DNA from 3 places in the Peribacillus sp. YIM B13472 genome. Region 2 is predicted to be linked to each of the others. Evidence: riboswitches for the same ligand, from Rfam matches in the RefSeq annotation. Region 2 holds a riboswitch; each other region holds the start of a gene.

Region 1 (10,270 bases), on a different contig from region 2:
AGTTAATTGGATTATCGGCAAATTTAAAATACACTCAGAAATTAGTGACGAGAATGCGATCGTAACCTTTGACGGAAAACGTTTGGAAGGTGAAGAAAAAATTCAAATCATTAATTATTTCAATAACGCTAGATTTTTGAAAAAAAATCATATATTCCCTGGGAACGAGCAATTGTTTTTACATCCAGAGAACAGTGGGACTCCATTGGTCATAGATACTAAAAGAAGCAAAAAGGATGTTAGGTTATTTGTGTACATTTACAATGACCACGTGGATGTAGTTAAACAGTACAAGAAGAAAGTCATTTCTTATAGCCTGCTTTCCGATAGCCTCCAAGAACGTTCCGTGCCATTAATAAGAAATTTAGTTTAAAAGAACATTAAAAAGACGGTCCTTAAAAAGACCGTTTTTTTTATAAGTCTTTTATAATGTAATCCATTTCAATTTAGGTACAATTCTAAATAACTTGGTATTCAAATTAAGAGGTTAACGTACACACTGAAGTCTCAATTTTAGTTTATTATGGAAAAAGTAATTAAAAGTGAGGGAATTACTGTAAGAGGTTCTTTAATCGTGCATATGAAATTATTTAAATGGTAATAAAAAAGCAGGTATCTATTGCGATGCCTGCCTTTTTATGCTTTCCATTGTTTTTCAACTTGATGAAGCGCTTGTTGTAAAATTACTTCATGATCTGTATCCGGTTTAGTAAGGACGTTAGTTTGATAAGATTTTCCTTGAAAATCAACTGTTACTGTAACTTTTACCATTATGCATCTTTCCTTTCCTAATTCAGAATTAAATGAGGTGGTTGTACCTATTTCTTTAATACCCGTGGCAGAGGATTTTTCAAACATTTCAAAAGCAGTAAAACATAAGGAGTTAATATTCAAAATTATCTGATATTTTATAGGAAGTGTCAACACTTTTTTTTTTTGACCACTCTATTCCCCGGTAAAATAAAAAAACGACCTGGCTTGTACTCATGACAGCCAGGCCGTTTTTGTAAATGACCCAAATTCATATTTTAGTCAAGATAATGCCGATTAATGCTGCAAGTACGCCGGCAATTTGATAGTTTTTTAGTTTTTCCTTGAATAAATAACATCCAGCGAATACGACAACTAAACAGTTCAGGCTGACGACAGGGAAAATGATGCTTGCGATGCCGGTGTTCAACGCAAAGAAATAACATCCATAGCCTATAGTGCTTAAAAGGCCTACTAAGGAACCGATTTTGACTTCCTGTAGCTTGAGTTTTTCCTTTTTAAAGGCCAGAGCCGAAAGAAGATAAAGAGTTCCGCCTCCATACATTGATACCAGGATATCAAGGGAATTTAAATGAAGACGTGTTGATGTCGTCATAAGAATGCCGAGCACACCAAAAGATAAAATGGATAATAATGTGTGCATCATCCAAGGGACATATTGATGGTTACCTTTAGCATTAGGTGTATACTGAATGACTAATGTAGCGAGAAACATGCAGACGATTCCAGTCCACTGCAAAGTAGAAATATGTTCGTGAAAAATTAAAGCTGCACAGAGAATGGGGAATATTGCATTCGCTGCGATTAATGGGGATGTCAAGCTTGCCGGCCCTTTTTCAAAGGCGCTTGCCATCTGGATATTACCATTAGCGTTCAGTACCCCAATGGCTCCACCAAGCATGATGGACAGCCAGTTCAACTGTAAACCATCCACAAATACTCCATAAAATATGGCCAAAATAAAAGCTGAAAAATAAAAGAAAAATTGGATATGTACTTTTGAGTAACCTTTTCCGCTACTCCATTTAAAAATGCTGTTATTGATTCCGAAACATAAACTTGTGATGAGGGCTGCAAAAATCCACATTGACGTAATCTCTTCCTTCATGTAGGATAAACTTCTTCTACATTTTAAGCTGAATGCATGCAGGAATCAAACCAAGTTTAAAAAGTATGATTGACAGATTAGATATTTTTTTCTATATTTACTATGACAATTTTAAAATATTTCCCGATAAACGGGAGAGGTTCATAGCATCACCCTCTTAAAAAAACTATGGCTTTGATATTTTTCGCGAATCAACCATATCTTTGAGGAGATATGGTTTTTGTTATATAGAGGCCCATTTTATGAATCTCCCTGAAACGTGGGATTAGGAGGACTTTTAATGTCTGGAAGAAAAGAAGAAGAATTAAAAAAAGATATCACACTGCTTGGAAATCAAGGAACAAAATATACATTCGACTATGCGCCTGAAATCCTTGAGTCATTCGATAACAAGCATCCGAACCGGGATTATTTCGTCAAATTCAATTGCCCGGAATTCACTAGCTTATGTCCGATAACGGGCCAGCCTGACTTTGCGACCATTTACATCAGCTATATTCCAAGTGTGAAAATGGTGGAAAGCAAGTCTTTGAAACTTTATTTATTCAGCTTCCGCAATCACGGTGATTTCCATGAAGACTGCATGAACATCATCATGAATGATTTAATCGAATTGATGGACCCTAAATATATTGAAGTCTGGGGCAAGTTTACACCTAGGGGCGGAATTTCCATCGACCCTTACACGAATTATGGGAAACCAGGTACGAAGTATGAGGAAATGGCGGATTACCGCTTGATGAACCATGACTTATACCCGGAAACCGTGGATAATCGCTAAAGAATAGGAGAGACAATGGGCAAATGCCCGTTGTCTTTTTTAGTTTTTTAGCCATTCTCGATCAGTGGTCTTATTGTTTTGTACTCTTAAAAAATACAAATGTCCTTCAGTAACGGAATTCCCGCTTGATTGTTTCGAGAAAAAGCGTAATAATAGGGAGAGTTAATTTTGACAGAATATTTACGAAAATAGGGGATGTCGAGATGAAAGTTGCGAAGTTTGGTGGAAGTTCACTTGCATCAGGTGAACAGTTGAGAAAGGTATTCGAAATTGTTGTTTCTGATCCAGAGAGGAAGATTGTAGTCGTTTCGGCTCCAGGGAAACGCAATTCCGATGATATAAAGGTGACGGATTTATTGATTGAAGCTGCGGAACAGCAGCTGCGCGGGGATAACGGAGAGCATTTGATAGAAGATGTCGTATCCCGCTATGCGAGTATTGCTGAAGAACTGGATATATCCGAGAGTGTCGTCACTGGGATCCACGAAAATTTAATGGCACTGTTGCATGCAGACCAAACTAACCCGAAACGCTATTTGGATACCTTGAAGGCCAGTGGCGAGGATAATAATGCGAAGCTGGTCGCAGGTTATTTCCAAAGCCTTGGAGTAGAGGCGCAGTATATAAATCCGAAGAAGGCTGGCTTGATCGTAACGGATGAAGGTGGATTTACCAAGGTGCTGCCAGAGTCTTATGATCGGTTATATGCTCTGCGTGATGAGCCTGGAATCGTAGTATTCCCAGGGTTCTTCGGTTATACGTTAGATGGTGATGTTTTAACTTTCTCAAGAAGCGGTTCCGATATTACGGGTTCGATTCTTGCGAATGGGGTCAAAGCTGATTTGTATGAGAACTTTACGGACGTGGATGCCGTTTATGCGGTGAATCCAAATGTGGTTTCCAATCCCAAGGGAATCCGGGAATTAACTTATCGTGAAATGCGTGAGCTTTCTTATGCAGGTTTCTCGGTATTTCATGATGAGGCGCTGATTCCAGCATTCCGTGCGGGAATACCTGTCCATATCCAGAATACGAACAATCCGGCGGCACAAGGGACCCGCATTGTGAGTACACGGGATAATACGAACGGGCCGGTCATTGGTATTGCAAGTGATAAAGGGTTTTGCAGCATTTACATTAGCAAATATTTGATGAACAGGGAAGTTGGTTTTGGCCGGAAACTGCTGCACATCCTCGAAGATTATGGAGTTTCATATGAGCATATTCCATCAGGCATCGATGATGTGACGCTAATTCTAAGGCAGGACCAGATGAAGGGTGAAGCCGAGAAGAAAATCATTTCACGAATCAAGAAAGAGCTTCATGCTGATGAAGTGAATGTGGAGCATGATCTTGCCTTGATCATGGTTGTAGGGGAAGGAATGCGCCATAATGTCGGTACAACGGCAAGAGCGTCAAAAGCCTTGGCCGAAGCAAAGGTGAATATTGAGATGATCAACCAAGGCTCTTCGGAGGTAAGCATGATGTTCGGTGTGAAAGGACACAATGAAGAGACGGCAATTCAGGCATTATATCACGAGTTCTTTTGAGTATGAAAGTTTAGGGACCTCCTTTTAGAAAGGGGGTTTTTTGATTAATCTTTTAGTCACTATACATACGCTGGATTTTTCATCTGGTTCTTTATGATAGTGGCAATGACCGTGTGGGGATAATCATTCCAAGCTAACAGACGCGCTGTAGGGTTCAGCGCGTCTGTTTTAATTTAATACCCATTTGTCAAGTGGCTAAAGCAATTGGAGGAGAACGGAGTTGACGCTCTTGAAACGGATAAAAAGGGGCGTCCAACCTCTGGCAGCATCAAGTTTACGAGCCAAATGATTCACTGGCACCAATTGATTTAAAGTAATCACTTCGTTGATCTTGCTGAATAGCATCATGTTTAGAAAGCATCCTTATCACTTCAAGTTTAATACTTCTATATAATACAAAAAAAGAATGTAGGAATAAGTTCTATCTATATGTTAAAACAAAATTGATCGGAGTGTAAGGTGCGAGACTCCTGCGGGAAAAGAGACAACAGCAGGCGTAGGCCGAGGAGGCTCCAGGACCGCCCGTGGAAAGCGAGTGCCCTGCGTTACAATCAACGTTCAAATTGTAAAAGCCATAAAAAAACTGTAGACAAACTCGATTTTCATCGAGTTTGTCTACAGTCTGAGCCTCCAATTGAGGATTGGAGGTTTTTCTTTTATATTAGTCCATAATGGTCAGTATTTGATCGATCTCTTTCCTTGGACGTGGAGTGGGGATCATATCGGGATAGCCGACGTGAAGGCTGCCGACGATCTTCTCGCCGGGTTTCACGCCTAAAGCTTCACGAAACTCCATGCTGTGTATCATGCCGTATGTTTCCCATATCATCCCGATTCCTTGTTCCCAGGCAAGTAGGCTGAAATTCTGGATCAAGGCACATGTGGCTGCATAATCTTCTTCACGTGTCATGGGATTCGGATTCTCTTCCATGATCACCGCAACAAACATCGGTACACCTATAAGTTTATTATATCCTCGCTGTCCGGCCGCTTTTTTCTTTTCAGGGTCCTTCTCTTTGCCTGCCATGAATGCACTGGTTGCTTCCGCTAGTTTTAAACGGCTATCACCATGCACCACGACGAAGCGCCATGGTTGGGTCATTTTATGGTTAGGTGCCCATGTCGCAGTTTCCAATAATGGTTGGATGGTATCAATAGGAACAGGAATGTCCTTAAATCGTTTGATGCTGCGCCGTTCTTTAATGATATCTTCTAGTTTCATGATCATCCTGCTCCTTTAATCATATATGTAAGTTTAATAGTTGAAAAAAAATAATCCCCGGCTGCCTAATATGCTTTCAACGTGAATAAATTACTTGAATAAAGAGGGGGCAATATTCTAGTGACTTGCATTCGCTAATGAGCATATAATTTTACTAGGCACAGAGAAGCCGGGGCGACATTGTAGCTATGTACAATATCAAAAGGGTACGATAAGAGAATATCGTAATTGCTTATCAAATTTCAGAGATCGATAATGAAATTGAAAATCATTATCAATTAGAATTTTCTCTTATTTCTTGTAATTTGTCAAGGCTATTTATTAAAAAAATCAATATATTTACCAATCCTGTATAATAGTTAAAATCTTTTAAAAAATCTGTATAAAAATGTATAATGAGAGGATGAAAAGATGCTATCTACATATGAAGAATCGAAGGGTGTCATAGATGAAAAATTTGTCCTCATTTCTTAAGCCATACTGGCTTTTGATCATTCTTGCTTTATCCTTAATGATTGTCGAGCTCGGGGTAGAGCTGTTACAACCTCTATTTATAGCAAAAATAATTGATGATGGCATTTTGCAGAAAGATTTATCGGTGGTGATTAAATGGGGAAGTGTCATGGTTGGACTTTCCGTTTTTTCATTCCTTGGCGGGATCGTTAATTCCTTTACGGCATCACATGTAAGTCAAAGCTTTGGACATGATGTAAGGAAAAGCCTTTTTGGTAAAATACAGGCGTTTTCTTTTGCGAATTTGAATAATATCCCTACTTCCTCGTTGATAACAAGGATGACGAATGATGTGACCCAACTTCAAAATACGGTTTTTATGGGACTGCGTATCATGGCAAGGGCGCCACTGATCGTAATCGGCGGGGCGATAATGGCTATTACGGTCGATTTGAAACTATCCCTTGTTTTGATCATTTCAATACCGGTTCTTGTCTTTTTCCTTAGATGGGTGATGAAACGAGCGGCCAAGCTGTTTAAGCTCGTACAGAATAAACTCGATAATGTCAATGGCGTCATGAGGGAAAACCTGATAGGCATGCGCTTGATCAAAGCATTTCTTCGTAAGGAGCATGAAATCGGTCGATTTGACGACGCGAATGAAGAGTTGAAAAGAAAGACTGTGACTTCCCTTCGTTTAATTGAAACGACGATGCCTGTGTTGATGCTTGTCATGAATGTGGCGATTCTGATCATTCTCTGGCTTGGAAGTGAATTTATAACAACGGGAGATATACAGGTAGGGGAGGTTGTGGCGATTGTCAACTATGCCACGAGGATTGCGGCATCCCTTTCCGTTTTTTCATGGCTGATCATGGTCATTTCCCGTGCGAAGGCTTCAGCGGAACGTGTGACGGAAATATATGAAACCCCGATAGATATTGATGAAGGCAAGGCGGAAAGCAAGAGTGGGGCCGTCAATGGGGGAGGCATTAAGTTTCTGGATGTATCTTTCCGCTATCCTGGAACCGATACCCCGATATTGAAAAACTTGAGCTTCTCCATCAATCCGGGAGAATCGCTTGCCATCATAGGAGCGACAGGATCAGGGAAAACATCACTGTTTCAGCTGATTCCGAGATTATACGAAGTTGAAAGCGGCTCCATTCGAATTGATGACCAGGATGTAAAAGATATTCCCTTGAATTCGCTTCGGAAAAGGATCGGCTATGTACCGCAAGAGGCCCTGCTTTTTTCAGGAACCATAAAAAATAATGTCGCTTGGGGAAAAGAAGATGCCTCGATGGAGGAAATCGTGACAGCGGCCATGCATGCTCAGGTACATGAGACCGTAATGAAACTTCCGAAACAATATGAAACCCAGTTAGAACAAAAAGGTGTGAATCTGTCCGGAGGGCAAAAACAGCGCTTATCGATTGCAAGAGCATTGGTGCGCAGACCAAAGATTCTCCTTCTTGATGATAGTACTAGTGCGCTGGATTTGAAAACGGAAAGTAAATTGCTTGCCGCTTTAAAGGACTATACATGCACAACGCTCATCATTACACAAAAAATCAGTACAGCCATGGAGGCGGACAAAATATTGTTGCTGGAAAGTGGTCAAGTGCTTGCGCTGGGGAAACATCAGGATTTGATGCAAACAAGCGATCTTTATCGAAAAATCGTTCACTCACAGTTTGGGGAGGAGGGGATTTCTCTTGAGTCGAAGAATATCTCCCGATAAGGCAAGGGCTAAACCGGTCAACTCCTGGAATACGATAAAGAGGATCATTCCCTACTTAGCAACGAATAAAAGCCTGCTATTTTGTGTCCTTTTCATGGTACTGATAAGCTCGGTTTTGGGATTGCTTGGCCCTTTTCTTGTTGGGATGGCCATTGATGATTATATTGTCACAAGAGATAGCGGGGGGCTGATCAGCCTTCTTTACGGACTTCTCGGGGTTTATATATTCTATTCCCTATCCATGTGGCTTCAGAATTATTGGATGATCGGAATCGCGCAGGATACGGTTTATGCAATGCGCAATCAATTGTTCAAAAAACTTCACCAGTTGTCCATTCCCTTTTTTGACCGGCGTCAGCATGGGGAATTGATGAGTAGGGTCACGAATGATATAGAAAATGTCAGTTCCACTTTGAATAGTTCTGTCATCCAGATTTTTTCCAGTGTGCTGACACTGGTCGGGACAATCGGAGTTATGCTGTATTTGAGCCCTTTATTAACTGTTTTAACCTTATTAATCGTTCCTCTTATGTTCTTCGGTCTGAGGTGGATAACGAACAGGACGGGAAAGTTGTTTAAACAACAGCAGAAGAATCTTGGAGAACTGAATGGGTTTATAGAAGAAACGATTTCCGGACAACGGATCGTAAAGGCTTTTTCACAAGAAGATAAAGTGATCCGAGATTTTGTCATCCGGAGTGAAAACTTAAAGAAAGCTGGCTTCCTATCACAATCATACTCTGGCCTGATTCCGAAACTGATGAATTTACTGAACAACTTAAGCTTCACGGTAATAGTCGCTGTCGGCGGGTTTTTGGCGCTGAGTGGCATAGGGACGGTTTCCATTGGGGTCATTGTCATTTTCACCGAGTATTCTAGGCAATTCACCCGGCCACTCAATGACCTGGCTAACCAATTCAATACACTTCTCTCAGCTGTTGCCGGTGCGGAGCGGGTTTTCACCATACTTGATGAAAAAGAAGAGGAAGTGGATGAGAAACAGGCCTCTGAACTTCGTGATGTCCGTGGTGAGGTGGAATTTGAGGGTGTTTCCTTTTCGTATAATGATGAGGAGCAAACGATATATGATGTTGATTTCCGTGCGGAAAAAGGGGAGACCATCGCGCTTGTAGGTCCCACTGGGGCAGGTAAGACTACGATCATTAATCTTCTTGCCCGTTTTTATGAGCCAAACAGCGGCCGGATATTGATTGATGGCCAGGATATCCAACAGGTGACGAGGTCCAGTCTCTGTAAGCATATGGGCTTCGTTTTACAGGATTCTTTTTTGTTTCAAGGTACGATTCGTGAAAATATACGCTACGGTCGACTGGATGCCCAAGATGAAGAAGTGGTGAATGCAGCCAAGCTTGCCAATGCCCATTCCTTTATCATGAAACTGCCAGATCGGTATGATACCATCTTGAATCAGGATGGCAGCGGAATAAGTCAGGGACAGCGCCAGCTATTATCGATTGCAAGGGCTATTTTAGCCGATCCAGTTCTTTTGATTTTGGATGAAGCGACAAGTAGCATAGATACGATTACAGAGCTTAAAATCCAGGAGGCTTTACACCGTTTGATGGAGGGAAGGACAAGTTTTGTCATTGCCCACAGATTGAATACAATTCAGCAAAGTGACCAAATCCTTGTGCTTGATGAAGGAAGGATCATTGAAAAGGGATCCCATGAAGAATTGTTGCGGCAGAGGGGTTTTTATTACGAACTATTTCGCAGTTCATTAAGGGGAAACCAGATTGGATGAAGAAAGAATGTGTGCCGTCAGGGCGCACATTCTTTTTGTGCCGGTCCCATTATAGGGACCTTAAACTTGGGGATTGCAATCCATTCATATAATGATGCACCTTCTAAACATGTAGATTTTTCATCCAATACGGTTTTTTATAGAGCGTGAAATCACCAATTCCATCTTAGTGGGAAAAGAGGGAATTATCGACAAAATAATGGAAAATACTTTACAAATTGACCAATTTGCTATTGCTAAAAAACCGTATGGTAACATATAATTCAGAATATATATAAAATTCTTTAAATTTAATGGGTTAGGGGAGGAATATAGCCTGGCCCCTTATAAATGAGGTTTTTTATAGTTACACACAGTTCAAAAGAGAGGAGATGGAAAAAAATGAAAGCGCTTAAGTCAGTCATTCTTTGGGGGATCATATCTGCGTTGGGTGCGGTGAGTTTTGGTTTCGTCGCGCTAAACCGGGGGGAAAGCATCAATGCCATGTGGATTGTCACTGCAGCACTCTGTGTTTATTCAATTGCATACCGCTTTTATAGTAAATTCATTGCACGGAAAGTGTTTGAGCTAGATGACAATCGCCAGACTCCGTCGGAAGCGAATAATGATGGGAAGGACTACGTACCTACAAATAAATGGGTGTTGTTTGGCCACCATTTTGCAGCGATTGCCGGAGCTGGCCCTCTCGTTGGTCCCATCCTTGCAGCGCAGATGGGATATTTGCCAGGGACACTTTGGCTTGTAGTCGGAGTTGTATTGGCTGGTGCCGTACAGGATTTCATCATTCTCTTCGGTTCGATGCGCCGTAACGGCAAATCATTGGGTGAAATGATCAAGGAGGAAATTGGACCGATTACAGGCTTGATAGCGATGATC
Region 2 (10,270 bases):
TTACGATTACACGGGCAGCAGTCAAGGAAAAAGAAGAATCGAAAACTGCACTGCACCAGTATTGAACATTCTGACTGTATCATCAGGAGAATGGAACAAATCTTTTGAATCTAATGAGCATACCTATCATATCGAGGTCGATAATGATATTTCTTCAGTCGAAATGAATGCAACGACAAATGCCAGCGGAGCAACGATTGAATATGACGGTGAGAGCAGTAAAAAAGTGAAGATCAAGGATAAAGCGAAAACGGCCATTTCCGTTACCGTTTCAAAGGATGGGGAGCGCCGTACTTACGTCCTAGTTTTCGAAAAGGATATGGATGTGGAAATGGATGAGGAAGAAACCGTGGATGGTGTCAAAGCAAAAGAGGTAGGAGTTGAGGCAGCGCATATGAGTACAGCCGGCAATTCGGAGAGCGATGCATCCAATAATAATGGAGGCCAGGTTAATCGCAAACAACCTGTTGAGACTGTGTCATTCTTTGGGAATATAAAGGATTTCTTCACCTCCCTGATTAAATAGGGAGGTGAAGAAATCCTGCAAAAAAAGGACAAGGTTTAGGCTTGTCCCCGGATTTATATTTTTATGGGCAAAATGATTTGGACCTCGGTTCCATGGTTTAGTTCGCTGTTAAAGCGGACCTTTCCCCGATGCGCCTCAATGATTCGGCAACTGACTGTCAGTCCTAATCCAGTTCCTTTTTCTTTAGAAGAATAGAAAGGCTCACCAAGATGCTTTATCCGTTTTTTTTCAATTCCGCTTCCATTATCTTTGATGGTAATGGAAAGGTTATTGTCGATGCGTTCGAAATCAATCCAAATGTGATCGGCGGCTGCCTCCATTGAATTCTTGAGCATGTTTATGAATACTTGTTTTAATTGGTTTCCCTCACATAATAGAAGCGGTATTTCGTTTTTAACAGATATTGATATTTGGGTGGGGTACGAGTCCGCCTCTGGTTTCAACAAGGTTTTGACATCATTCATCAGGTCGATGATTTGATGTTTGCTGAATGGAAGTTCCTGTGGTTTTGCCAGGACGAGTAACTCGCTTACAATAAGATTGATCCGGTCCAATTCACTTAACATGATCGTGTAGTAATGTTCATAGGGATGGTCGCTCTTTTTAAGAAGCTGGACGAAACCTTTTAAAGAAGTCAGAGGGTTTCGTACCTCATGGGCCACACTAGCGGCAAGTTCGCCGACTATCGATAATTTTTCAGTTCTTCTTAAGCGTGCTTCGGTTTCCCGAATTTGAGTGACTTCTTTAGCATAAGTAATGATTCCGACTAAATCCTCTCCAACCATCATCGGGACAAACGAACAAGAAAGTAAGATGGACTTTCCGTACTTCGTCAGGAATTCTATATCTTTCCCTTTTTTTATCCCCTTTTGGTTTTCCATGACATATTGGCAAGATGTACGGATCAATTCCGCGTCTTCTGCTGAGAAGTTCAAATTTATGAATGAGGCTCCATGTATTTCTTCCTGTTGAAAGCCTGTTACCGTTTCAAACCTTGGATTTACGGTCGTGATCATTCCGTTTAAATCAAGCATCAGCATCGGATAAGGGTTGTGTTCAAACAATGATTTATAGCGTTGTTCACTATCGAATAATTGATTCTCCGCGACTACTCTTTCAGAAATATCCCTGCCGATGACGACTAAGCCTTTTCGAGAACCATCCTCATTGAACAGGGGAACTTTGATGGTATCAAAGGTCTTGTGATTGCCATCGGGAAGAGGGACGATTTCCTCACACCTTGTGATTTCCCCTTTTACCCACGTTTCTTCATCGGAAACTTCACAGTAGATCAACGACTCTTTATAAAATTCGGAGTATTCTGCGAGTTCGCTGTCTCTTTTTCCCTTATAGTCTACATGCTCCAATTGAAATAATTGCAGGCCGAAGGTATTGGATTCAAGCCATCGGCCATCACCATCTTTGAAGTTAACGAAATCCACCATTGAATTGATGAGTGTACGCCGACGTTGTTCCGCTTCTTTTAATTGCTTGAATTCTTCCCTTTTAGCTAAATAAAGATATAAAACCAAACCTATTGATAAAAGGAAAACAAATCCTTCCGCTCTTTGAAGTTGAATGAAGACCTCTTTGTTTTGGATATTTGTAGTTAAAAAATAGTCGAACACGACTAGTGTAAGAATCCCGGATAGGATATATATTGCTAAGATGGAGCGTTTGGACATGGAGATTCTCCCTGATTTTAAGACATTTCTAAGGTAAAATTACATACACATTTTAACAAACTATCGGAAAAAAATATATGCAGAATTCTAAATAAAAAAACAGGGGCCAATGTGTTCACCTGTTTTTTCTGACGAAGGTTAGTTTCTTTTTCTTTTTTGCACGCTTATAGATAATGAAAAATAGTAAGAAGAGGAGTGCGAGTGCTGCTAGCGTATATTGGTTCATTTCAACAGATAGCAGTCCATATGGAATGAGCGAAAGGAAGAAAAAGTATATAAGGTTGCCAAGTGCCGTCGCTAATAAAAAATCCTTGAAAGTGACGGTGCTGACTCCAGCTACCAAGTTAATTAAGCTTGTTGGGATCAGAGGGAAAATCCTGCCTGTAAAAACGTACATGAAGCCATGCTCCACAACAGATTCTTGCCACTTTTCGCCAATCCTCTTTAAGAGAAGCTCCTGAAACCAGTTTCTTGCTGCATAAAAAATGAAACCTGAGGCAACAACACTTGTAAACCAACTCCATAGATATCCATATATGAATCCGAATATCGTGACATTGATAGTCAGGAGCAAAATTAAGGGAATGATTGTAAAAGAGTTTTGTACAAACATCAAAACGAATGTCACAATAAATGTAAGCAAAAGGTTTTCCTTCAAGATGCCAATAACAGAATCCAAATCACTTTTCCAAACCAAAGTGAATAACTCTGCATTAGAAAAAATAAATATTGCAATTACCAATAGACCGATTATGGTCAGGACTTTTTTCAAAGGGCCACCACCATTCTTACTAGTAGTTTATCATTTTCGAGTTCATTGGTGAAAAAAAAGAGCTGCCGCATCATGCAGACAGCTCTTTTCCATTATAGTGGGTTCGCGACGCGAAGTTTCCATTAAAGCCACTTTTCAAACTGAATTCTTTTGTTCATTCCATAAATGATTGGCGCTCCAATCAAGAGGACAACGAATTCACCGACAGCAGTGGTCATCCAGCTTAACCAGAATGGGAAGCCCAGGGCAAGGTTCAGTTCGATTGCAATTAAAAACATTGTGAACGTGAAAAAGATAATCGTTGCGATCATCCGTCCTTTAATGCCTTTTATGAACCGAGAAACAAAAATGACAAGCAATAAGGCGAGCAGAGATTGCCCCACCCCGAAAATCAAGTCATATGGCACCATCGGCGAAAAGAGCAGATTCGATATGAAGACTCCGCCGACGATACCGTAGATATACTTTTTATTGAATACAATCAGATGATTCAATATTTCCGGTACACGAAATTGGAACATCTGAAATGATATTGGTTGGAACACCAATGAGACCGCCACATACAAGGCAGCCAATAACCCGCTTATCACGAGTGTACGAACATTCATTTTACTCTCTCCCTAGTTTTTTATCGTGGGATGGTTACGAACCACGTTTAGGCGTTTGCCCGATGTTTAATAGTATCCCATGTAAGCTTGTTTCGTCAATTTGTAAAGAATGGTTTTAATTTATGAGTTTTCAAGCAGGGGAAGTAGCTCAATTGGATTTTGATTTATTGCAATGAAGGATGATATTATTTCAATATATACTTCAAAGGAGTGAATATAGTATGTCGATCGAGAGTGTCAAAAGCCATTTTAAACAATGGGATCGGGAAGGCGATGTAATGGAGTTCGAAACATCGAGTGCTACGGTGATTGAAGCAGCGGAAACCATCGGTGTTATCCCAGCGCGGATTGCTAAGACTCTTTCCTTTAAGGGGGAAGGTGAAAAAGCCATTTTGGTTGTTGCTGCAGGGGACGCGAAAGTGGATAATAAGAAATTTCGTCAGACGTTCGGTTTCAAGGCACGAATGCTTTCACCTGAAGAAGTGCTTGCACAGACTGGCCATGCCATCGGAGGAGTTTGCCCGTTTGGTCTGGCAAATGCTCTAGCTGTTTTTCTTGATGTATCGATGAAACGCTTTGAGTCATTGTTCCCGGCATGCGGCAGTGCGAACTCTGCAATAGAACTTAAACTCGCTGAGTTGTTTGAATATTCAGGCGCGAAGAATTGGGTGGATGTTTGCAAAGGTTGGGAAGAGAAGGGGAATGAGGAAACGGCGGTAGGCAATGCAGTTGATGGCCTTTGATGGTTTCAAAAATTCACATGAATGGAATTGAGTCCGCTATGGTGGACTTTATTTTAGTGGCGGCCGCATACATTTTCTATGATTTAAGCGGAAAATCGGGCAGAAAGTGTTCCTGAGCGGAGGTTGAAAGATGTTAAATGAAAGCAAAAGAAAAAGCAATAACAGCTATCTTAGTCTTAAAACTCTTTATGAAGAGAATATAACGGTTAAGAGCATTGCCCAGGAGCTTGAGTTTTGCCATAAAAACGATCTGGCGGTGGATATTCAGAAAGCATTGGAAAAAAAGAATTTTGATATATTGGCAGTGCAAGATCAGGGGGAAATCATCGGGTATATCGAAAGGGAAGAACTCGGTGAAGGAAGCATCTCTGAATAATAGAAGTGATTCGATCTCAAGGGATAATAGACGTTCCTTTTCCCGGAAGTCCGGTAACCGTTTAACTTCCACCTGAATCGGCTGCTTTTCTTTCAAGGCCGATGAGAATTCCTGAAAAGGGTGTAACAGGTTTTTGGGATCCATTTCAAGATCGCAGTGACCATTAGGGCAGATGTGAAGCAAGGCAGGTTCTTCCTCATACAATATGACAAAATGACTGTCATCGAAGGTAATGAGCTGCTTAAGTTTTTCAATAACATTTCGGAGAATCTCTTGGATGTCGATGTCCATATTCATATTTTTTGTGATGTCATTCATGATTTCAAGCTGCATATTCTTCTTCTTCAGCTGATCCACGGTTTTCTTAAGTTCCGTGTAATACGTTTTTTTTGAAGATTTAACGCCTGTCATTAAATCTATCAATTCATGTTTGTTCATGCTTTTCACCTCTTATAGGGCTGTAAGAAGCAGCTGATTAATCTGTTCTAATGACATATCACGGGGGTTTGTGATCATGCAGGCATCCTCAAGAGCGGTCATCCCTATGGGATCTATCATTTCTTTCGTAATGCCGACATCACTTAAACTCTTGGGAGCCCCTATATCCCGGGATAATTCCCTTACGAAGTGAATGGCAGCCATTCCTGCTTGCTGCTCCGTCAATGCCCGTGTATCGATGCCCATGATGTCTGCAATCTCGCTGAATCGTCTTGGTGAGGCAATTCGATTGAAATCCATGACATGGGGAAGGAGTATCGCATTGATTTCACCATGCGGAAGGAGGTACTTGCCGCCTATGGCATGTGAAATGGCATGGGCAGCTCCCAAAATGGCATTGGAAAAAGCCAGTCCAGCCTGCAGGCTCGCCATCGCCATCGCCTTTTTTGCTTCCTCATTATGCCTGGATGCAACAGAGGGGCGTAAGTGGCGGGAAACGATGGAAAGCGCGTTTTTAGCTTGTACATCGGTCAAAGGTGTCGCAGCGATTGAAACATAGGATTCAATGGCGTGGGTTAACACATCCATTCCGGTAGCTGCGGTCAAATCCGGTCCCAAGGTGGTTAAGGTGGCAGGATCGACTATTGCAATATCGGGGACGAGTGATTTTGAAATGATCGTCATTTTTTTCTCGCGGAATGAATCGACGATCACCGAAAACTGGGATACTTCCGAACCCGATCCTGCAGTGGTCATGATCATCACCATGGGAGGGAGGGGAGAGTGGACTTTATCAACACCTTCATAATCACTGATGATGCCGCCATTCGTTACTAAAAGGGCTACCCCTTTGGCAACATCCAAAGCACTGCCTCCGCCCAAACCGATGATGGCATCACATTCTTGTTCTTTAAATGTCAAACAGCCGGCTTCGATCTCCCTGTCCTTCGGATTGGTCGTCATTTCAATGAAGGTAGCAAAAGCAAGGCCTGCATCTTGGCAGCATTCAATGACTTTATCCAACCAGCCAGCATTGGCCACCCCGGAGTCGCTTACGATAAGCGCCTTTTTGGCACCCAGCCGCAAGCAGGCCTCGCCAGCTTGTTCAATCGAACCTTTACCGAAAATCACTTCCGGCATCACAAATTTAGTTATCGACATCTTTGCGCCTTCTCCCTGTAAAAATTCAATATCTTCTGTATTATTTTCCCGAAAAAGTGCGAAAATCCTGTTTGGATTACAGGTATTTTTATATAATATGACAAAATACCGAATGGAGAAGGACTTTTGATACAGGTCAAATCACCTGATGATTTCTTGTATTTGTAAATTCGGTACTTTAGACATACATGAATAGGGATAAACCTACCTAGTTAGTAATTTCTATATATTGTAAAATAATGGTAGAAACTATTAAACTGGGAGGCAATCTATGAAAAAACAATTTCTGTCGTTAACATTAATCACAGCATTGACACTCGGGACAGCCGGGACAACCACCCCTTTAGCAGCGCCGCATTCATCGCCGGTGCTATCTGAGCCATCCACGGACAAGCAAGTCATTAAAAGAATCGATGCCGATAAAATCTACAAGAATATTGAATACCTCTCACAAACACCTCGGGTGGCCGGTACGGATTCTGAGTATAAAGCCGTCCAATTCATCAAAAGGCAATTCCAATCTTATGGCTATAAAGCCGATATCGAAGAGTTCAATTTTTTATCTTATACAGACCCAAATCTGGTCGAGCTGTCCGTTGCTGGATTCGATGGGGAAATCCAAGCGAACCATTTAACCTATTCAGTTAATGGGGACCTATCCGGTGACGTTGTATATGCCGGTTTAGGAACGAAAGAAGAGCTTGAGGAAACCGATGTTGCAGGGAAGATTGCCCTTATACAAAGAGGGAACCTCACTTTTGCAGAGAAAGTATTGAATGCAGCGGAAAAAGGGGCAACGGGAGTCATCCTATTCAATAATGCAGATGGGGAAATAAACGGGACACTCGGAGAGGATAATGACAGGTTTATTCCATCCGTCACGATCACCAAAAAGGATGGAGAAGCCCTTTTGGAAAAATTGAATGATGGAGTCAAATTGACAGCATCATTAAAAATTGAAGGAGCCCATTCAGGAGAAAAAACCTCTTATAATGTAGTGGCAACGAAAAAAGCAACAAAGAACAATAAAGCAAAAAAGAGCGATATCATTTATATTACTGGACATCATGATTCCGTCGCAGGGGCACCCGGAGCGAATGATGATGCATCTGGAACATCCGTCACCCTTGAACTTGCCCGTGTTCTGAAGAATCTTCCTACAGATACGGAAATTCGCTTCGTCACCTTTGGGGCAGAGGAAAATGGATTGTTGGGTTCGCAGCATTATGTGAGCAATCTCCCTGATGATGATATCAAGCGGACCATTGCAAACTTCAATCTCGACATGGTGGGAAGCAGGGATGCCGGAGATTTGGTCATTTTGACTAATGATGGAGAAACGAACCTTGTAACCGAGCTGGCCCAGGCATCAAGTACAAGACTGAATGGTGAGCCGACTCCATATGGACAAGGCGGGAGAAGTGACCATGTATCCTTTGCTGAGGCTGGGATACCCGCTGCTTTATTCATCCACAGTCCATCAGAACCTTGGTATCATACTCCTGATGATACCATTGATAAAATCTCAAAAGAAAAGCTTCAAGATGTTGCTGAAATTGTCGGCACAGCTGTCTATGACCAAGCAAAAATCGAAGCTAAAAAACCTGATTTCAATCATAAAAAAGGGAAAAAGGTGAAAGTTCCTCATTTATTTGGCGAAAAGGAATTCAAATAATGCAGTAAATATTCAGAGGGTGCAGCCTGCACCCTTTCTTTATGTTTAAAAATGGAAATACAGGGGTAAAAAGTCTAATCGGGAATTGGAGCGTGCGGGCTGAATTTCCTAATTCTGTAGCATAAATAGCTTATTTATCCCTATTTAACTCTAAGACTATAATCCTTATAATAAAAATTATGAAAAATATGACAGTCTACATAATGAGAATAGTATGTTTGAGGTGATTTTTTAGGTGTATGCAAATTCATTGAGTGAAATTCACTCTGCCCTCTCTAGTAAAACTTCTGATGTCAATGAAAAAATCAATCGTTTGGAGCAGGCAAAAAGACAAATCAAAGAAGAACAGAATGCTTGTCTTGGGGAAATAGCTAAAATTAAAAATCCGGACTTGGCAAAAAGCTGGACGGGAAACCGTGCAGAAGACTTTCAAGATGCCCGCAGTGATGCATACAAGGCAATGTCAACGATCATTCATGATGATTATGATGACTATCAAGAGAAAATCGACGGTAAAATCATGATGCTTAATATAGAGAAAAAGGCTCTGAGTGCAGCAGGTACGATAGCACATGAAGCGGATGTTCTTTTAGGCAAAGGAGAAGCCGTCATAGATCAATTGGAAAGCAAAATATCATATTTAAAAGGGTGGTTGTTTTAATGACGACAATCAAACTGAATCATCCTGCCGTAACGAAGCAAGTCGATCAAGTGAAGACGGCACTTGGTACAGTCACGCTTGGAAATTTGCCGGCAGGCGAGCTTGGCAACAATAAATTGGAATTCACATCGAAATGGATCGATCGCGAAACGAACCTGGAGAAGGTCTTTGAGCAATATATCAAAATCGTCCAGAAAAATGTGGAAGATACCCGTGCCAACATCGACTTATTAAAAGAACAGGATGAAGCCATCGCCCATACGTCTTCACATGGGTATCAGCGATGAAGATATATGAAGCCGAGACATTGACGGCCGCAACCAAGTCGCGCGCCAAGCAATATGAAGAACTAAAGAAGGAAGTCACAGCCCTGAAAAAGGAATTTCAGGGCATCGTCGGCCTGGATAACGAGTTCCAGGGAGCCGGTGCTACAGCCATCAAAAGCTTCTATGAAGCGCAAATCGAGGTGGTGGACGCCTGGATGGAACTATTCACGACCCAGATCAGTTTTTTGGAAGGCATACCGGCCAGTCTGGAAGAGGCGGATCTCTCCGGAAATACGGTGGTCGAGGTCCCCTTTTTAGATGGCGAAGTCTCAAACGGCATCAACCAATCAAAGTCGCTTGTCGATGAGCAAGCGAACGATCTTCAAAGGATCCTGAACAGCATTGACGATATCCTGCCTCTTGATATGTTCGACCAAAAGGACTTTAATGAAAAAATCACGCTGGCCGGGCACAGGCTGGATGACACCGTGACAAAGGTCGAGAATGTCGACCGGCAATTGGTCGAGGAATATGATGTGTCCATCGGGCAGGAAAACGTGGCCGTTGGCCTCTTCCGTGCCTTGCTTGATGCCACCAAACAGGACGGCAACATTTCGCCGATGACATTCAACCAATCGGCATTCAAGAGCAGTGACGTCTATCAAGTGAAGGATGAAGTCGCCGGTCAGATGAAAGACTATCAAACCTTCAAAAAGGAACAAGCAGAAGCCCGGAAAATCGAACAGGAAATGGAAGAACTCGAAAACCGCCCATGGTACGAAAAGGCCTGGGATACGACAAAAACCTTTACAGGGGAATTCACGGGATATTATGATTCTATCAGGGCCTCGACCGGAGTCGATCCAGTAACGGGCCGCAAGCTGTCCGATGCCGAACGAATCGCCGCCGGCGCCATGGCCGCCGCTGGATTCATCCCCGTCGTCGGATGGGCCGGACGGGCCATCAAAGGCGGCAGCGCCCTATACAAAACGGCCAAAGGGCTCAACGCAGCGAATCATGCGCTCGATGCCTATAAAACGACAAAAGGCTTTAGCCTCCTCCAGAAAACCGAATACGGGATATACGGGCTCCTCGCAGCCAACGGCCTCGGCGAAGCAGCCGCAGGCAAAGACATGTTCGGCAACCAGCTAACCGAGGAACAGCGCCAGAACGGCCTGTTGATGGCACTCGGAATCGGCGGTGTGGCAGGTGCGGCGAAGTATGTGGATCATTTACAGGTTAAGAATGCACTCTATCAAACTACTGACTTATTAAAGGAAAATAAAGTAGTAAGAAAATATGCTAAGGAAATAGCGAAACATCCAAATCCTAAACCTGTTGAAGACGTATTAAAGTATG
Region 3 (10,270 bases), on a different contig from region 2:
TGCATGCCGGCCACTAAGCCAGGAATCCCTATATTGTGTCTTGAACTTGGGTCTTCCGGAGAGGATTCACGATAATCGATAAAATTGGGTTCGCCGGATTCCGGTGCAATCAGCATACCTCCGCCGCCACCCACGCCAGATCCATAAGGTTCAACTACACCTAATACATAGGATACCGCAATGGCGGCATCCGCCGCGGTTCCACCATTTTTTAATATATCCATCCCGACATCTATTGCGATTGGGTTTGAAGAACTGACCCCATATGATTGTTCCGTTTTACTCTCTATCGGATCATTCGTGTCAGAAATGGGGGGTGTCTTCGAACATCCAGCAATATATATGAGCATGCTAATGGAAATGAGCACTTTTCTCGTCATACGGTTAATCATCGATTATTCCCCCTTCTCGTTGAGCTTCCAAGTTGTTTCTCTTTTCACATAGTAGTATCCAATCGATCCTTACTGAATGGGCTGTATGTCCTGTTGTATAGCTTGTACTGCCTTTTTCTCTTGTGCAGCTTTCTTTTCCTTTGCTTCTTTCGCTGCTTTTGCTTCTTTTTCTTCTTGCTCACGTTGTGCCTTATGATCGATTACCTTCTTGTGATCCATGGTAATCTCGATGTGATCCTCTTTTTTCGACCATTGGGCTTTTTCACTTGTTTCCTTCGTCAACTGACGGTAAACACGTGATTTGTCGATTGAAGAGGTAGCTGGCCTTGGTGTTGCTTCTTCAATTTGCAGTGGAACGACATCGACCGTAGCTTTTCCGTCTTCCGCTAAATGGTATTGAACCATTGCTGAATCCTTCGTGCGTGTCCAGCCTTGATCGAATATGAAGTTTCCTAAGCTATAGAAAATGACTCCATCTTTATACACATCAAACGATTGAAGCACATGGGGGTGATGGCCGATGATGATATCAGCTCCCGCATCGATTATTGCTTTAGCCAAGTCTTTTTGACGAGCGGTTGTAGATGTTGAATACTCTATTCCCCAGTGAACATTCACCACAACCAAGTCTGCGTTGCCTTGCTTGGCATCCTTTGCTTTTTCAATCATTTCAAATAATAAATCAGGGTTGGTGTTCAATATCCCGGCTTTATTACTTTTTGGCACGGCATCCTTACCGTAAACATCTGTAAAGCCAAGTGTTGCGACACGGACGCCATTAACATCCGCATAGTCGATGCTATTTTTAGCTTCGGCAGTGTTCGATCCAACACCGACATAGTGCATATCCGCACTTTTGAATTCATCAATCGTATCAAGAAGTCCTTGTTCTTCATAGTCCATCATATGGTTATTGGCCAAATTCATTACTGAGAAGCCAGCATCTTTAACTGCTTCCACACTGCTAGCATTGGAGTTTAACCTGATGGCCGTGTCTGCTTCCTTGTAGTTGGATGCCTCTTCTTTTAAAACGGGATGTTCATAATTCCCACTGACATAGTCTGAAGCGGCAAAATAGGGTTTCATATAACGGAAGAGGTAATCATACCCGTGCTTTTCCGTCACTTCTTCAACATTACGTCCCATCATCACATCACCGACCATTGTCATCGTCAATGGTTGATCAGTTTTTGAAGCAGGTGTTTTCACTTCTTCAGCCCGTCCCATCCAAGTGGTAATGACTAAAGCGATTAGTAATATAGGTAGTATGATTCCAGTGTATTTAAGATTCTGTTTCTTCGTACGTTTAATAAAGATAAGTGTTTTTTCTTTTGCATTTAAAGTCCGTTTCATTTTTTGCACCTCAGAATAGGTAGTACACGTTCATTAAACCGAAAGTTAAGCCGGATAATAAAAGCGTGCTGCCAAGTGTCAATGGCATTCCTTGTCTTTGAATGGTATTCGCTATCAATCCGGGTACGATTATACCGATTCCCCGAAACTCGAATATTTCAAATGGCATGACGGGGTAGACCATGTCCAATAGGAGTTTCAGGCAAATCCCGGTCACCATCATGGCTGCGAATTTTCTTCTTCCATATAAAATCACCCATCTTGAAAGGCCGTGAGTGACGATTAAATAAGTTACGACACTAATGACCAAGATGACCAGCATGATTTCCCATTGATCAAATACTAATGCCAAATAACCTGGCACAATAAGTCCTGCGGGTACGACACCCGTCTTTTCTGAAAATATAAGGCTAAGCGTTACTCCCAGTACTAGGGCTACATATAAATCCGATCCAAACATTAAGGTTCCTCCTACTTAACTTGCTTTTTGCTTTGTTTTAGATTTCATGAATGCTTCAATTAATGGTTCCGCTGCACCGTGAATATTCCCGACACCGTAGACGATGCGATTTTTCATCAAGGGGCGGAGGCGGGCCACGATTTCTTCAGTTGACCAGTTTTCTAAATCCCAATATTCTTTTGTATCCAATTGACCTTGCTCGAATACCTTCGTGATTGGTGATGTGGTTTCACCAATGGCAATGACGATTTCAGATTTTATGTACGGCAATACATCTCTTGCGAACTGCTCGGTACGGTCCACACGGTCAGCCCGGCAATTCATGATGACGATAGGAGGTTCTGAGCTGTATCCGAACGTTTTGACACGATCCCAGATGTTCAGCGTCGATGCCGCGTCGTTTGCTGCAAAGCCATTTACAAAGAAAGTTGGCTGGATTGGATCTCCAAACCGGGTAATCCGCATGGCCCCTGGATCGGGATGCGCATTCAACATTCCGCGAAAAGCTGTTTTTTCATCAATGCCCAAAGCTTCCGCAACGGCCAAGGCCAGTGATGCATTATCAGGAAATACCATATAGTCGAATTCGCGTAGAAAATCTTCCGAAATTCTCGAATTGTCTGCAACGATCACTTTGGTGTTGCGTTCTTTGGCAATTTTTTTGAAAAAGTCCAAATATTCACTTTCGATGGTTATTAAGTGACCATTATAGGGTATGGTAGCAGTGAATGCTTCTGCAACCTCATCCATTGTAGGCCCCATGACATCCATATGGTCTTCCAATACATTCACGATGACCCCGATGTTTGCTTGGATCATTTTATTTTGGAAGATTAATTGATAGTCAGGCTGTACGGCCATACATTCACAAACCAGTGCTTCCGTGCCCAAATCGGCAACTTCTTTGACTACACGCCGCTGTTCTCCTATGTTAGGTCCTTCCGGGCGGCGTACAATCGGTTTTTCCTTATCGGTAAACCAATAGATCATTCTTGCTGATGTTCCGGTTGTTTTACCTACTGTTTTGTACTTAGCTTCCTGGATCACACCTGTAATTAGACGCGTTACAGTCGATTTCCCTCGAATCCCATTCACATTCACACGTACCGGGATGGAGTCGAGACGCTTCTGATGGCGTTTTTGTTCAAAAATGCCATAACCAAGCAAAAAGATCGCACAAATAAATATTGGTGCCATTTTTTTAACCTCTCTTTTTTTCAAATATTTGAATTACTGAATACACACTACATGATTTTAAACTTAATAGGCAAGAGTCAATTATTCTATCGTAATATAGTTATTATCAGCTTTTTCAAATAAATGTATATTGGAGTGTAATAGTATCTAATGGAATAAATTGTTTTATGAGTACAAAGGTATGGCTGGGAATCGAGGGAATCCCAGGTTTATTTACACTAAATTATGGAAAGTTTAATAAAGCCCCATTTTGGACAGAATCAAAGTCGTTTCATGAGCATTTGAACCTGATTCTTATTGGCTGTATTTGAATAATAATTTGTTTTTAAAAGTGACGTTTATTACAGTTTAATAATTGTTTATACCCATTATTCGACATAAATGTAACAATATTTATGCATTTGTCATTCAATATAAGAGTTTGTATCTAATGACTCAATTAGTTGAACTCTTTTGAATTTGGACAAAGATGAGTAAAAGAACACATCTCTTTTTTTTAGTATTTTCCTCGGGAATACCCATGGGTCTATAATTGCTCTTTTACCTGAAACATGAAATAAACTAAAGTTAATCCATTTTTTTTAAAAATACCTAGTTTCTTCTATAGATATAGTGTTTATAGAAGAATGCAAAATAAAAAAAGCTCAGAAGCATATCTGAGCTTTCGGTTTATATATTGTTAATGAATGGAATGGTCACGAATCTCCGTATATCATGGAGATTTAACGTTTGTGGGTCTTGAGCTACAGCATTGGCAGCTTATTATGGAAGGAATCTGGTTAACTGGATTTCTTTCTGTCAGAAATCTCAAGGTTGGACTCCTTTTTACCGCCATCAATCACATAAAATCTAGGAGCTAATCTCCTTCTTTTTCTTTGATTGTCAGGATTCATCTTCATATAATTTTCGTATTCTTTGCGAAAGAATTCTTCGGTTTCCCGTTCCAGTGCTTTTCTTTCGTTAAAATCAGTTATGAATTTGAAAAAACGTTTCATATGAATTCCTCCTTATGGGGTTAAAAGGTCTTAGTTTAATAGTAACATAACATTAGTGAAATTTAACCTTTTTTTACAGATTTGGAGTGGAAATCGTGTTTTTGTGTGAATAAAGTTGTGAACGATTTGATTCGAGAGAAAGCATGCAATGGATCCTTACTGAGTATAAGTGCCCGTGCATGGTGTTGAAAGGAAATGTCGAGATTTTTAGTAGCGGTTATTGGAAGTGATGGTTATTTAAGTTAAAATATTCCTTAAATCAATTATACACTAAATATTCTGAAAATAAAGGAAAATATTCACTTCCAGCCGCTTTTGATAGATTTGCTTTTTAATGGTTTATTATTGTGTATAGTTATTTATTCCCCGAATATACGAAAATGAAACAACCCATATAATGGGAGGGAAAAGCAATTTCCCGCATGCATGTGACGGGAAATTGCTAGTGTCATAATTGGAACTTCTTAACCTGTTCAGTCAGCAGTTCTGCCGAAGATGCAAGTTCACTGGCATGATTCGTGATTTCATCCATTGAAGAGCTGGATTGCTGAGCAGAGGCGGAGACTTGTTCGATTCCAGCCGCGGACTCTTCAGAAACGGCTGCGATATCTTCGATAGCCTGATTGATCCTTTGGCTATTTGTGGAGATATAGTTCAATTCGTCTGTAATATGCTGTATTTTCATTTCCATATTCCCGACAGAGTGATTGATTGTTTCAAAGGATTGGCCTGTGAGCGTGATCTGTTTCGTGCCTTCATCCACTTGTGTATAACCCTCTTCCAGGGAGTGGACGACTGTTTTTGAATCCGTTTGAATGGCGGAGACAATATTGGTGATATCCCCAACGGAGTGTGCGACCTCTTCAGCGAGTTTCCGCACTTCATTGGCGACGACGGCAAAGCCCTTGCCATGTTCACCAGCACGAGCGGCTTCTATGGCTGCATTCAGCGCCAATAGATTGGTTTGATTGGATATATCCTTGATGACCTGCACAAGCTGCGAAATTTGCTGCGATTGAGAATCAAGCCCTTTCACTTGCTCTACGGCATTTTTTACAATCCCATCAATACATTGCATTTGTTGGACCGAACTGCGCATTAAAGTGGTGCCCTCCTTGGTCAAGGAAAGGATTTCGGTTGAACTTTCTAGGCGGGCCAACTCGATCCTGCCGGTGAAATCATCCATCATGCGAACCATTTCAGCTGCCCGGTTGGCTTGTGACTCCGAACCTTCCGAAAGTTCATACATCGTAGTCGCTATTTGTTTGCTGCCCTGCTGCACTTCATTTGCTGCTTGAGTCAGATCCTCACTTTGGTTGGAAACGGATTCGACACAACGAGCATTTTTTCAATCGTATCACGAAGGTTTTTCTGCATTTGGTTGGCAGATACCGTTAATTCGCCCATTTCATCATATGACTTTTGCTCCAGAGGCTCATGATTCAGCTCTCCGTCAGCCACCAATTTCATCCTGTCCCTGATTTTGAGAAGGGGGGTGGTAATGAGATTGGCAGTCACAAGCGCCAGCAGAAGGCCGATAAGGACTGCCGCAATGGATATGATGATACTTGTCGTCTTAACCGATTTCCCGCTTGCGATGACGGTTTCGCCTGAAGCGACAATCAATTCCTCGCGTTCCGAAGCAAGCTCCTTGAAACCCTCCATTACTTCATTGCTGTTTGGCGCCACTTCATTTTTGAGTATCTCTTTCGCGCGTTCTTCATTTCCCTTTTCATATTGTGGAAATACCCGGTCTACAATCATCGTCCTCCAATCCACGCTTTTCTCGATCAATTCCTTCACAATATCAGAATCGCTTAAAGCGAGGAGGTCCTCCTGGATGACCTTGCTGTCTTCGGTATATTGTAAGAACCTTTCTTTATAAATCTCGTCACCATATAGAATATAGGCTCGGGCGAATGCAGTTCTTTGTGCTAGATTATATAGCAACTTTTCATCTTGGATAAGAAGCGGAAGTTCCTTTTCGATGATATCCTGGGAATATACCAGTGACTTGTTGCTGCTGTAAATGTTGAATGCTCCTAAGATGACACATAAAGATATGATGAGTGAAAATGCCGCCAATACCTTTCCTTTAATGCTTTTCAAATTAATGGACCCCTTTATCGATATTTTATTCACACTATTTTATCGGACGGATAATGGGTTATTTAAGCAGATGAGAATATAACCAAGTTTTCCGTTAGGTGTGATTTTCCATAATCCAAACATCTTGATTTCTTCTCGTTTTCAAGTTACTATTGACTTGGAAAAATATAATATTCCGCGTTATGGCGGAAGAGGTTCTAGCTACCCTCTCAAAAAAACTAAGGAGAAACAGTGCTCTATTCTTAGGGTGCTGTTTTTTTCCGTAAAAAGGAGTTTTATAGAAATGAAGAAGAAAGAAAAGGCAGTGGTAGTGTTTAGCGGAGGTCAGGACAGTACGACGTGCCTGTTCTGGGCATTGGAGAGATTTGAGGAAGTGGAAGCGGTGACGTTCGATTATAATCAGCGGCATAGCTTGGAAATCGAATGCGCTCAAAACATTGCCAAGGAATTGGGCGTGAACCATCATATCCTTGACATGTCGCTGCTGAACCAGCTGGCACCGAATGCACTGACAAGAAGTGATATTGCAGTGGCGGACGGAGAAGAAGGGGAATTGCCGTCGACGTTCGTACCAGGGAGGAATTTGCTGTTCCTTTCGTTTGCCGGAGTGCTGGCGAGTCAGATTGGCGCTAAACATATTGTCACCGGTGTCTGTGAAACGGATTTCAGCGGATATCCTGACTGCCGCGATGTATTCATTAAATCGTTGAATGTGACCTTGAACTTGTCGATGGACCAGTCATTCGTAATTGATACGCCGCTAATGTGGCTTAATAAAGAGGAAACATGGGAGCTTGCGGATCAGCTTGGCGCATTCGACTTTGTCCGCGAAAAGACCCTGACTTGCTATAACGGAATCATCTCCGACGGCTGTGGAGATTGTCCGGCATGTAATCTGCGGAAAAAAGGACTGGATGACTATGTAAGCAGACGGAAGGTGCTTTCATGATGTACGGTTTTACTATAGTGGATAAACTCCAAAAAATAGATGAAGATATTCAGCGCAGCCAATTGAAGTATACAAACAAGAGGGTTCTCGTGAGTAAGGAATTCACCTTTGACGCGGCGCACCATCTGCATGACTATGAAGGAAAATGCAAGAACCTGCACGGCCACACATATAAGGTCATTTTCGGATTGAGCGGGTATACGGATTCACGCGGTTTGATGATAGATTTCGGTGACATCAAGGATATATGGAAAAATGAAATTGAAATCCACCTGGATCATCGTTATTTGAATGAAACCCTGCCGCTCATGAATACAACAGCTGAAAATATGGTTGTCTGGATTTATGAAAAAATGGCCGAAGCCCTTTCATTAAAAGAATATGAGGGTGCTAGAGTCGAATTTGTTCGACTATACGAAACGCCGACAAGCTATGCCGAAGCCAGACGGGAGTGGATGGAAAGTGAGTAAACTCCCGGTTATGGAAATCTTCGGACCGACCATCCAAGGTGAGGGAATGGTCATTGGTCAAAAAACCATGTTCGTTCGGACGGCCGGCTGCGATTATTCATGTGCCTGGTGTGATTCCGCATTTACTTGGGATGGCACCGGTAAGGAAGATACCGTCCAAATGACTGCTGAAGAAATATGGGATGAGCTGAAGCGAATTGGGGGTTCCGGTTTTTCCTTCGTGACGATATCAGGCGGAAACCCGGCTCTGCTGAAGAACTTAAACGGCTTGATAGCGATCTTACATGAAAATAAAATGAAGATAGGTGTCGAAACACAAGGGAGCCGATGGCAGGATTGGTTTCTCGATATTGATGAACTGACGATTTCACCTAAGCCGCCGAGCTCTAGAATGAACACGGACTTTACGGTGCTCGACCAAATCATCTCGAACCTTGCCAATCGAAATCCTGAAAACCATGTTTCATTGAAAATTGTCGTCTTTAACGAGGAAGATTATCAATATGCCAAACATGTACATGGGCGTTACCCGGATATTCCTTTTTATTTGCAGGTCGGCAATGACGATAGCAGGACGGCTGATGATCGTCAATTGATCAGCGGTCTTTTGAAGAAGTACGAAGAGTTAATAGATAAAGTGATAGCAGATGATGAATTGAATGATGTGAAAGTGCTGCCCCAGCTGCATACCTATATATGGGGAAACAAGCGGGGTGTATAAAGAAACGTGACAAAAGGCAGTGTGATGGCGTATTCACACTGCCTTTTAAGTTTATTACAGCCTTTGAATGTGTGTAGCTTTGAAGGAAGATGTGTATTTAAGGCCATACCCAAATAAGCGATCCATTCCAATATGCGCAGTCCAAATTAAACCAATCATCAACAATGCATCCGACTTTAGAAAAATGGCAAGCAATAACATGAAGATGGACAGGGTATAAGTGTGAAATAGGTTATAAACCTTTGCTCCAATTCGATCATTGACCAGATAGGCCAGCATGGAAACATCAGGAGACAAAATCAATAACAGGAAAATCCACCAGCTGAATTCATAGAATGAATAGATGTAAATCACCGCTAAAAGAACCATGGGTCCTTCAATATGTAGGAATTTCTTTACCATTTTAACCCTCCCAAAAAAGTTTGTTTGACCAATGGTCAATAATGTTCGAAAAAATTATATGATGTTTCTGATGATATTTTTTACATGAAAATAAGCTAAGCCTTTTACATCTTCATAAGATAGTTCAGAATTAATATAAAAAGTGATGAATCCGTGAAGAGAAAGAAAAATCGACCATATGGATGCAGGATTCAATTTGTTGTCCGTTAGGTCCGTCAGGGACTGGATTAGCTTTTCGTATGTTTTATTAGAATCGAATTGAAGTAACTGCTGAATTTCTTTTTCCTTCGATAAAAACATGATGGAATAATGATTCTGTTGGGTTAAACCGAACTCCAAGAAGCACAATAAAATCTTTTCCATTTTTACAGAAGGGTCATTTTCCGACATGATGATATCATCGATTAAAGTATTTAAAACGGAAAAATCCGTTTTCACCAAACTATAAAATATTTCTGCTTTATTTTTAAAATGATAATAAATGGCTCCATGGCTGCAATCCAATGATTTAGCCAATTGCCTCATTGAGACATTCGAATACCCTAACGTTGCAAAAAGGTTTCTGGCTTCATTCAAGACCATGTCCCTGGACAATTCTTTACCTGCCGATTTCCTTGGCGACATCTTGTCACCCTCCTTATTTATTGACCACTGGTTAATAAGGAGGATATCTCATTGATTTGCAAATGTCAATTATTAGATTATATTATAAAGTACTGTTTTTTTAGGGAGACTTTTCCATTTAATGAACTGGAATTTCACCTATGTTGCAAAGGAGAGGATGCAGAATATTGCCTATGGAATATTCCCGGCAACCAGGTGTTTTCTAACCCATAGCAACTCAATGATATTTGAATTTACAGCTATTTTTAAAGGTGAAATCAGAGTAACAGAAAAAAGGAACCAACTATATATGCACTTGATGTATTTTAGTACCATTAATACCCTAATATGGTATCATGAGGGTATTGATAGAGCGTTGGAGGGGATGAATAAATGAAAAAGAAATTCGGTATTTTGGGATCAATTATCATAGTCTTGACCGGCCTTTTTTTATTCACTAAACCGTATAAAGATAAAACAAAACCTGTAGAAGAAATTTTTAAAGTGAATCAACCAGATCAGGTAATAATAAATGAAATGATAACGATAGAAGGAATTGATGAGGTCGATCCAGGTGATATCGATTTGAATGATGAAGAAGAAATAATAAAATTGGCAA

What was found. Region 2 has a riboswitch for preQ1 ahead of ACFX4I_RS14060 (QueT transporter family protein). Riboswitches for the same ligand answer to the same signal wherever they lie in the genome.
Region 1: another riboswitch for preQ1. It lies ahead of queF (preQ(1) synthase); the one in region 2 lies ahead of ACFX4I_RS14060 (QueT transporter family protein).
Region 3: another riboswitch for preQ1. It lies ahead of queC (7-cyano-7-deazaguanine synthase QueC); the one in region 2 lies ahead of ACFX4I_RS14060 (QueT transporter family protein).

What each region holds. Positions count from the first base shown of each region.
Region 1 is NZ_JBHZPG010000009.1:162,873-173,142, reverse strand. Features, by position in the region: gene ACFX4I_RS10085 (YfmQ family protein) at 1-373, shown strand, start outside; gene ACFX4I_RS10080 (BA3454 family stress response protein) at 637-771, opposite strand; gene ACFX4I_RS10075 (EamA family transporter) at 1,022-1,879, opposite strand; PreQ1 riboswitch class I at 2,010-2,055, shown strand; gene queF (preQ(1) synthase) at 2,160-2,660, shown strand; gene ACFX4I_RS10065 (aspartate kinase) at 2,864-4,210, shown strand; gene ACFX4I_RS10060 (nitroreductase family protein) at 4,872-5,432, opposite strand; gene ACFX4I_RS10055 (ABC transporter ATP-binding protein) at 5,881-7,629, shown strand; gene ACFX4I_RS10050 (ABC transporter ATP-binding protein) at 7,604-9,394, shown strand; gene ACFX4I_RS10045 (carbon starvation CstA family protein) at 9,776-10,270, shown strand, end outside.
Region 2 is NZ_JBHZPG010000016.1:47,949-58,218, reverse strand. Features, by position in the region: gene ACFX4I_RS14080 (cadherin-like beta sandwich domain-containing protein) at 1-65, shown strand, start outside; gene ACFX4I_RS14075 (cadherin-like beta sandwich domain-containing protein) at 62-526, shown strand; gene ACFX4I_RS14070 (PAS domain S-box protein) at 580-2,211, opposite strand; gene ACFX4I_RS14065 (TVP38/TMEM64 family protein) at 2,327-2,983, opposite strand; gene ACFX4I_RS14060 (QueT transporter family protein) at 3,106-3,591, opposite strand; PreQ1 riboswitch class I at 3,598-3,642, opposite strand; gene ACFX4I_RS14055 (YbaK/EbsC family protein) at 3,813-4,334, shown strand; gene ACFX4I_RS14050 (hypothetical protein) at 4,468-5,148, opposite strand; gene ACFX4I_RS14045 (iron-containing alcohol dehydrogenase) at 5,161-6,309, opposite strand; gene ACFX4I_RS14040 (M28 family peptidase) at 6,581-7,984, shown strand; gene ACFX4I_RS14035 (YwqH-like family protein) at 8,220-8,645, shown strand; gene ACFX4I_RS14030 (YwqI/YxiC family protein) at 8,645-8,932, shown strand; gene ACFX4I_RS14025 (ribonuclease YeeF family protein) at 8,929-10,270, shown strand, end outside.
Region 3 is NZ_JBHZPG010000052.1:3,653-13,922, reverse strand. Features, by position in the region: gene ACFX4I_RS24845 (gamma-glutamyltransferase family protein) at 1-392, opposite strand, end outside; gene ACFX4I_RS24840 (CapA family protein) at 462-1,745, opposite strand; gene pgsC (poly-gamma-glutamate biosynthesis protein PgsC) at 1,756-2,205, opposite strand; gene pgsB (poly-gamma-glutamate synthase PgsB) at 2,221-3,402, opposite strand; gene ACFX4I_RS24825 (hypothetical protein) at 4,182-4,397, opposite strand; gene ACFX4I_RS24820 (methyl-accepting chemotaxis protein) at 4,846-5,679, opposite strand; gene ACFX4I_RS24815 (HAMP domain-containing protein) at 5,697-6,506, opposite strand; PreQ1 riboswitch class I at 6,692-6,734, shown strand; gene queC (7-cyano-7-deazaguanine synthase QueC) at 6,790-7,455, shown strand; gene queD (6-carboxytetrahydropterin synthase QueD) at 7,455-7,925, shown strand; gene queE (7-carboxy-7-deazaguanine synthase QueE) at 7,918-8,646, shown strand; gene ACFX4I_RS24795 (DUF4260 domain-containing protein) at 8,701-9,048, opposite strand; gene ACFX4I_RS24790 (TetR/AcrR family transcriptional regulator) at 9,103-9,672, opposite strand; gene ACFX4I_RS24785 (hypothetical protein) at 10,045-10,270, shown strand, end outside.